2 regions of the Desulfosporosinus sp. FKA genome follow, and region 2 is predicted to be linked to the other one. Evidence: riboswitches for the same ligand, from Rfam matches in the RefSeq annotation. Region 2 holds a riboswitch; the other holds the start of a gene.

Region 1 (4,434 bases), on a different contig from region 2:
AAAGTTGGGAAGCACCATAAGCCTTATATGGTGATAACCCTTGATGAACATACCGGTGAAGCGGGATTAGTAACTCGCCTGGAAGCCTTTCTGGATATGGTTGAAAGGAGGAAGGTTCGTGAAAGTTACGTTTCCGCATATGGGGAATGCTTGGATAGTCATTCAAACACTCTTTGAATCTCTAAACATTGAGGTTGTTGTCCCTCCTCAGAACAGCAAACAGACGTTAACCTTAGGCTCAAAATTAGCCCCCGAAGCTGCCTGTTTGCCTTTGAAATTAAATCTGGGCAATTATATTGAAGCGGTTCGAGATGGTGCTGATACAATTGTTATAACAGGGGGAATTGGTCCCTGCCGCTTTGGCTATTATGGAGAGATTGAACGGCAAATCCTCAGAGAAGCAGGTTATCATTTTGATGTCGTGACCCTAGAGCCGCCGGATGGCAGTCTAAGGGGACTGGCGCAGCGAATTCGCTATTTAGCCGGCAAGAAAAATTCTTGGGCTTCAATCCTTAAAGCCCTGCGCTTTGCTTACCTTAAATGTGTTGCTCTGGATCAAGTTGAGGATATGATCCATGCCGCTAGACCAAGGCTGTCTGATTCTCACGAAACGGAAAGGCTTTATGAGGAAGGTAAAAAACGCTTGGCTCAGGCTATGACCGTTAAAGGGATTCGAGATTCGGTATGTTCAATACGCCAAAGTTTGCGTGATCATCAAATGACTGGTATTAAGAATGCTGATAGGTTTCATAAGCCATTGCGTATTGGAATTATCGGAGAAATATACACGATTTTAGATCCCTTTACCTCCGTGGGGATAGAGGAAGAATTAGGACGTCTGGGAGTAGAAGTAGATCGTTCAATTTATCTTTCAGGGTGGGTAGGAAATCATATTTTTCAAGGACTTGCTCCTGGTTACCGTTCAATTCGTTCCTATCCAAGTCATGCCAAACCTTTTTTGTCTCATTTTGTTGGAGGGCATGGGCAAGAGACTGTCGGAGCTGCAGTAAAATTCGCGAGGGAAGGTTTTGACGGGATTATTCAGATTTTTCCTCTTTCATGTATGCCTGAGATCGTGGCAGCCAGCGTATTGCCAAGAGTCCAAGAAACCTATCAAGTCCCCATTATGACGCTTATCGTTGACGAGCATACTGGGCACGCTGGAATACAAACACGTTTGGAGGCCTTTGTGGATTTATTGGAAAGACCCAGCCTCAAAGGCATTTCAGAAACTTCTAGGGAGGGTGTGTCGCTTGTTGGGGAACAATAACTATTATTTAGGCGCTGATGTAGGATCGGTCAGCACAAATTTAGTGTTACTCAGTGAAAAAAATGAAGTGGCTTTAACTCTATATCTGCGAACTCAAGGACGGCCTATGCAAACGATTCAGGAAGGAATTAAAGTTTTGAGGTCAAAGATTGGAAAATCTGCCAAAATAATCGGGGTAGGGACAACTGGCAGCGCTCGTCAGCTAGCGGCAACGTTATTAGGCGCGGATGTCATTAAAAATGAAATTACTGCTCACGCTGTAGCCGCTTCCAGAGTTAATCCTTCAGTTCAGACGATTCTGGAAATCGGAGGTCAAGATTCTAAAATTATTATCCTTCGTGATGGGGTTGTTTCTGATTTTGCCATGAATACGGTCTGTGCTGCAGGAACCGGATCATTTCTTGATCAGCAAGCAGCCAGACTTGGTATACCCATTGAGGAGTTTGGCCATCTAGCCCTTGAAGCCGCAAGTCCCGTCAAAATTGCTGGAAGGTGTTCAGTCTTTGCAGAATCAGATATGATTCACAAACAGCAGCTGGGACATGCACTGCCGGATATTTTGGCCGGACTCTGCCAAGCGATGGTTCGCAATTATTTAAATAATGTTGGCAAGAACAAGGATATACGAGGCCCAATTTTCTTCCAAGGGGGTGTGGCTGCCAATCCTGGTATTCGCAAAGCCTTTGAAGAGGAGCTTGGCCAACCTATTATAGTTCCTGAACATTTTGGTGTGATGGGCGCTCTGGGTGCTGCTTATTTGGCTCAGGAAAAGGTAGGAAGGCAATCAGAATTACGGACAAGGTTCCGAGGGTTACAATTGGGTGATATCCAGTTTAATGCTCGAAGTTTTGAATGTTCCGGTTGTGCCAATCGCTGTGAAGTTGTTGAGATTCTGCAAGAAGGATCAATCTTGGCACGATGGGGAGATCGCTGCGGAAAATGGGCCAACGCCGTTGGCAAGGGTACCTACAAGGGCAAATCACAAGAAGGTGAGCAACAAGGAGCATAAAAGAAAAGAATCGGAATATTTCTGGAAAAATTCCCAGAAAAATATTTTGACCTTCCATTAGAAGTTTGGTATACTAAAAAAAATTTCATATGCCTCATCTCTTTGGAGGTGTGGTAGAGGCGCGAATGACATAAGTACTATGGAGAAGGTTGCGGCAACTGATGAGACCATAGAAAAGGGGATTTCGCCGAAGCACAAAAAGCAGCGTAATTTTTGTTGCTGGTCCTATAGTCAACAACTGTGGGACTGTCATACGATAGTTTTATTAAAACTATCGTATGGAGAACTACTCCCAACAGGAGAAGAGGGTCAATGTTTACGTGCAGTCGTACGGCAACAGAGGACCTCCTTCTGTTGCCGTTTGTATTTTATTTACTAGAGAAGGAAAAGTAATAGGAGGAAGAGAATATGAGGCTGCACGGTACACAACGAGTTAATGAACAGGGACATTTGGAAATTGGTGGGTGTGACACCGTTTCATTGGCACAGGAATTTGGCACACCTCTTTATATTATGGATGAGGCCCATATTAGGGAAATATGCAGACAATATTATTTATCCTTTATCCAAGGGATGAAAAATGCCGAGGTGATATATGCTTCTAAAGCGTTTTCCACTCTGGCTATGTGTCGAATCGTCAACCAAGAGGGATTAGGCCTGGACGTTGTCTCAGGCGGAGAACTGCATACTGCTCTGCAGGCGAAATTCCCTGCCGAGCGTATCTACTTTCATGGTAATAACAAATCGGCAGAGGAATTGGCAATGGCTATTAAGGCCGGCGTTGGACGTATTGTTGTCGATAATTTTTATGAAATGAGTCTTCTCAACGGATTGGCTGAAGAAATGCATGAATCGGTCAGCATACTTCTGCGCGTGACCCCTGGCATTGAAGCCCATACCCATGAATACATTCAGACAGGACAAATCGACTCCAAGTTTGGCTTCACCCTTGTGAACGGAACCGCTGATCGAGCTTTGGATTTGGCATTATCCTCTTCGAACCTTGTTGTCAAAGGAATCCATGCTCATATTGGGTCGCAAATATTTGAATTGGAGTCCTTTAGTCACGAAGTTCACATAATGATTCAGTATATGGCAGATATTCACAAACGGACGGGATACCTGTTAGAGGAGTTAAACTTAGGCGGAGGATTTGGAATTTACTACGCTTCAGGTGATGAACCTGCCCGGATTGAGGACTATGCCAAAACCGTGCAAAATGCTCTTGAAAATGCCTGTCAAAATTATCAATTTCCAACTCCTAAAATTATCATTGAACCCGGACGTTCTATTGTCGGAACGGCGGGTACTACCCTCTATACGGTTGGGTCAATTAAAGAAATTCCCGGAATACGTAAATATGTTGCTGTTGACGGGGGCATGGCTGATAACCCGCGTCCCGCTCTCTATCAGGCACGCTATGAAGCTGTCTTGGCTAATCGTGCCGGTGAAGAGACTGCTGAGGAGGTTTCAATCACAGGGAAGTGTTGTGAATCCGGCGATATGTTAATTTGGGATATTAATCTGCCCAAAGTTGAATCAGGTGACCTATTAGCGGTATCTTGTACCGGAGCTTATAATTACTCGATGTCTTCCAATTACAATCGCCTTGTCCGCCCTGCTGTTGTTTTAGTTGAAGGCGGCAAGGGTGATGTGATTGTAAAACGTGAAACATATAGTGATTTGTTGAGAAATGATGTTCTCCCTGAACGTTTAACCCACTTGCCTATAGCCAGCCGCTAGGATTGAAGAAAGGATCCGTGTACGTTAATTCGTATCCGGGTCCTTATTTATTAATATCTCTTTTGAGGTCGGACTAGAGTTAAATCAAGGGCAACTAAAATAAGAATGGCAATTAAAATTAGGGTCAGACCGTTGGGAGAAACGCCCCTTGAGTAAATGTTGTCAGGAATTAGAACAGGGGGATAGCCTAAAGGTAATGGCGGTATGCTTCCTAATATAGGAGGCCTGTAAGGATAAGATTGATAGTAAGAGGGTGAAGATGTTGGAAGGGGGAAAGCGGGTTGGGTGTTGATGGAATAAGGTGAATAATTTTGTTGACCCAAATAGTGGTTACGATTTAAGATGAGATTGTTTTGATGAAAGAGTAAGGGGGCCCTTGTTACAGGTCCATAGATACGGGCGTTGCCAGGGT
Region 2 (4,434 bases):
GACCATTGGCCGACTCGGTGTAGTTCTTAAGAACATGAGATTCACGTCACTTCTTCTCATCTTTTCAACCATGAGCATACCTGCCTTAGCTTTCATTACAGCATCTTCCTATATCTATCAGGAAAATTTTCATTTAAGCAGTCAGGTTTATAGTTACTACTTTGCTTTTAATGCCTTGGGGATGCTGTTTGGCCCACTCATTTATATCCGTTTATCAAACTATTATAAGCGTACTACAATTATCAACACTTGTTTTGCTCTAACAATCATAAGTGGGTTACTTATCAGTCTCGTTGGCAGCTATTCACCACTGCTGTTTGCAGTTACTTTGGTGCTCTCTACTGTTTCCGGAAGTGCAATGCGTCCGCCGAGCGCATTTTTGATGTTAGAACAGCAACAGGGAGACACAGGCTCCGTCTCATCACTTATGGGTTCCTTTGCCACGGTTATGGGAAGTGTTGGCATGGGCATCGTTTCTCTGAGCTCGAATAATCAAATTGCTGTTATTGGAGTTTTGAATATTATTTTGGGATTGATATGCGGGGCAGTTTGGCTATATCTTTCCAGCAGGCCATATTTAAAGCAAGCAACAGCCGATTAAGAAGCAGGGTTATCGCTTCTTAGGCGCTCAACTGCTTCGGCAGCAAGGGGACAAGAATTAATCCAGATACGATGAGCAACATGCCAAGGGCTAAAGTTTTTAAATCACTTAAGCCTGATTTCAAAACCCAGAAAGAATAAAGAGAGGCTCCCAAAGCCATTGTTCCATCCAGTAAACGTTTCCAGAGATTAATCTTTTCGTAGTTCTCTCCTTTTAAAACGACTACCAGAGAATAAATGCCGGAGAAAAGGTAAGGAACTAAATTTGCAAGGGTGGCAATAACAATCATTTCATTAAATGCATTGGCAATAGTATCCGAAATCATTGACAGCAGGAATAATTGAGTAAGACCGTTTGTTATCCAGGCAGCACGGTAGGGTGCCCCATTTTTGTTTTCTTTAACGAACCAGTGAGGGAAGAGATTAAGGCGAGCGGATTGGTATGGGACCTCAACACTTAGTAAGATCCAACCAACTGTTGCACCGAGCATGGAAAGAACTCCGAGAGCCGCCATAATCAAAGAACCCTTTGGCCCAATAATTCTCGTAAGAACGTCAACTAAAGGTTTGTCGGCAACCATCAATTCTTTAGCGGGCAATGCCCCCATTGCTAAAAATGTAATGAGAAGGTAAATAGCTAGGGCAATTACCAAACCTGTAAGTGTTGCCCATTTAACGTCTTGTTGCTTTTTGGCACGTCCGGATAGCCATACTGCGGATTCAACACCGACGAAGGCCCAGAGTGTAAGAATAGCTCCTTGATTCATTTGCTGAAAAAGTCCGATTGTTTCACCTGATTTAAGCGTCTTTTCTGCAATAAACGGATGGAGATACGTAACATCGAAGATGGAAAGAGCAATTATTATAAAAAAGATAAATCCTAGGATTTTAGTCACAGTAGCAAAAAAGTTAATTTTGCTGGCAGCATAGGTTCCTTTAAACATAAGATAATGAACAAACCAAAGTACCGCCGAAGCAATAACAAAAGAGAGAAAATTACCTGTCTGAATATTAAAGCTGCCCAGGGAAAAGAGAATTGTTTTAGATTGTAAAACAGGCAGGAAATACGTTAGATAACCAACAAGTGTAATAAGAATTGCAGCATTTCCAGGTGAGTTTGAGGTCCAATATCCCCATGAGATTTCGAATCCCATGATTTGTCCCAGCTTGCTTTTGCTGCCAAATAATTCTCGTGTATAACTGGGCGGACCGCCGATTAATTCAGACTTAAAATCTGACAGCTGGCCATATACATGGGCCAGCATTAAAACACCGAGGCCGGTGAATAGCCAGGCAAGCAACACACCTGCAGGGGAACCGACGTTGGAAAGAGATTGTGGAAGCATAAATATTGCCGATCCAACCATGTTTCCGGTAACAAGTGCGGTTAATAACCAAAACCCTAGCTTTTTGTCACTCATATTAATCCTCCATACTTTTTCTTAAGGCAAAATAAAAGTAAGCCCTCGAAGCGATCTATGTGCTGCGTAAGGGCTTACCCTGTTTAGAAGGTATATCTCCGAAGGAGGTAGCTCTCCACAAGACGCTTGTGACAGTTATGTTCCTTTCAAATACATAACCAGCATGTGAGTTTTTGGGAATTATCTCACACACTTCGGCGATACTCCCTTTCAAGCCATAATATTGCCCAAATTAAAAATGACTTTACTCTTGAGGACCGCGCCTCTACCCTGAAATTATGGTTCTATGGAATTAAAATTGATCCTTAAGTATCGTAACCGGGATAAGCCCTCTTGTCAATGAGCATTCTGCTCATTTGAACTGTAAGTTTATGGATTTTATCTTGTCGATTTAGCTGAACGAGTTCACTTGGACTCGACCCTCATGTTGAAACAGAGATCTAGAAAGTAGTTTTAGAAAACAAGTGATGAAAAAAAATGAGAACAACTAAAATTTTTAAGGGATTAAATTGATTCTGTTCCGCATTTGGAATATAATAGCATTTGTGTTGGAGTCTTGATTCATTACTTAATATTTACAGCAGCCTGTAGATTAAGGAGATTTTGCAGCGGTATGGATACTACTCGTGTTTTCCTTTGGATTACGGCTGATATGTTAATCCTAAATATGCAATAAGGGGGAGTACTTGTGGATGCACCTATGAGAATCGTTTTGCTTCGCGATGCGGATAAATGCAGCCTTAATAAACAACTCAGAGATGCGAGAAATGAGTATACGCTTGGTCAATTAGAGAATGAATATTTTCAGTGGCTAGATCAGTTGGTTTAAAATTCCTTGATATCTTCCCTTTAATGAAAAGGAAAATTGCCAGGAACATTGTATTATGAAGACTGAAAAAGTAGGGATCATCAGAAACTATTTAAAGTTTTTGATGATCCCTTTTGCCATTGCTTATTTTAGAATCTTTGCCCTTTTTTAGACTTGAGATATCCGCTTAAACCAATTAACTCAAAATATTTGGCAAAATTCATGACAATAATATTTGTCCAAATATAGCCGAAGTTGTTACCGGAACCAGCGGTAATAAACTGTACATTGAGAAAGAGTCCAAGAAGTGCAACCCATAAGAGCCTGAAGCCGATGATCATCCCAATACCAACGGCTATTTCACAGAGAGGGACTAAGAAATCAGTTACACCAGGCATGCCATTAAAGATGTGAACTGCAACCCATGCCCATAATTTATTAATATAAAGAGGATCAAAACCATGAGCTTTAGGCGGCAGCATGTTGGCAGCCATTCCCGCTATAAGCCCCTTTGCATGGCCTCCGGCAAAGTTAAGCCAGCCTGAAGTGGCTTTTTCCCAACCAGCTTGAACCCAAGCAAAACCATAAATAATTCGAGCAACTGTGAAGATAATAACAAAAACAGCCTTTTTCCAATCGCGCATTTCGTTTTTAACAGTATCAAAGTATGAGTTCATTTTATGAAGGCCTCCTTATTTAAAACTTTAAAAGTTAACTTAATTATACTAACATGAAATAAAAACTCAATCAATGCATTAATTATTGTAAAAAAAACAAAATTATACAGTTGGATATTAGTTAGATTTGACTAAACTATATTAGTGAAGTGGTGGTTTTAAAAGTGTTTAAAATTAATAAGAAATAAATTTCACAAATAAGATGTTAATTGTTTTGCTGTTGAATTATAAACCTCTAAAATATTTAATGAATTTAAAACAAAATGCGCAATTTTGCATTTTGATATCGTTTAAATCTAAACCAAGTAAAGGTTTTAATAAAGAATTTTGCCCATGATTGTTTGAGTAAATAAAGGAACAACTGCACATAATAGCTTTAAATGACTAGGAGGGATTAACCTATGACTGTTCAAGCAGATTTAGAAAAGGCTGTAGCTGCGGCACAATCGGCACTAGGAACCTACGAAACCTTCTCCACCTCAACTTTGGATGAGTCGGCTAAACAAATGTTTAAGGAGATGTCGAGTGATATGCAGCGTCATGTTACACAACTTAGAGGGCGTTTAGCCTATGTAACTCAGAACAACAGCATGAACAAGCCCTTAAGTTAAAAATAGACTTAATTACAGGGTCACAAAGATATAAGCCGCATTAATTTGAGCGGCTTATTATTTTTGAGCTTCAAATAGAATAATGAGGTCACCTTTTGGGGACAAGATTCATACTATATCCTGAAAAGAAACAATAGAAAAAGTCCTTAGTCCCAAAACTCTTAATCTCGAAATTTCTTGATCTCCGCCTGAGAATTGTCTTATAAAGACTGGATTTACCAGTCGAAATGGAAAGGAGATTATGAGTTATGGGTGGTTTTAGACCTAATTTGGCAGTTTTGTTTGATACACTTCCCATAGGTGCAAGAGTCATTGTC

The links. Region 2 has a riboswitch for lysine ahead of B5771_RS23255 (amino acid permease). Riboswitches for the same ligand answer to the same signal wherever they lie in the genome.
Region 1: it holds a riboswitch for lysine, as region 2 does, so the genes downstream of both, lysA (diaminopimelate decarboxylase) here and B5771_RS23255 (amino acid permease) in region 2, are expected to answer to the same signal.

Annotation. Positions count from the first base shown of each region.
Region 1 covers NZ_NAHZ01000026.1:46,963-51,396, reverse strand. Annotated here, with positions in the region: gene B5771_RS09110 (acyl-CoA dehydratase activase-related protein) at 1-177, shown strand, start outside; gene B5771_RS09105 (acyl-CoA dehydratase activase-related protein) at 119-1,270, shown strand; gene B5771_RS09100 (acyl-CoA dehydratase activase) at 1,257-2,279, shown strand; lysine riboswitch at 2,386-2,576, shown strand; gene lysA (diaminopimelate decarboxylase) at 2,688-4,022, shown strand.
Region 2 covers NZ_NAHZ01000034.1:427,423-431,856, reverse strand. Annotated here, with positions in the region: gene B5771_RS23260 (multidrug effflux MFS transporter) at 1-601, shown strand, start outside; gene B5771_RS23255 (amino acid permease) at 621-2,021, opposite strand; lysine riboswitch at 2,122-2,297, opposite strand; gene B5771_RS24455 (hypothetical protein) at 2,710-2,850, shown strand; gene B5771_RS23250 (DoxX family protein) at 2,979-3,506, opposite strand; gene B5771_RS23245 (DUF1657 domain-containing protein) at 3,908-4,117, shown strand; gene B5771_RS23240 (hypothetical protein) at 4,366-4,434, shown strand, end outside.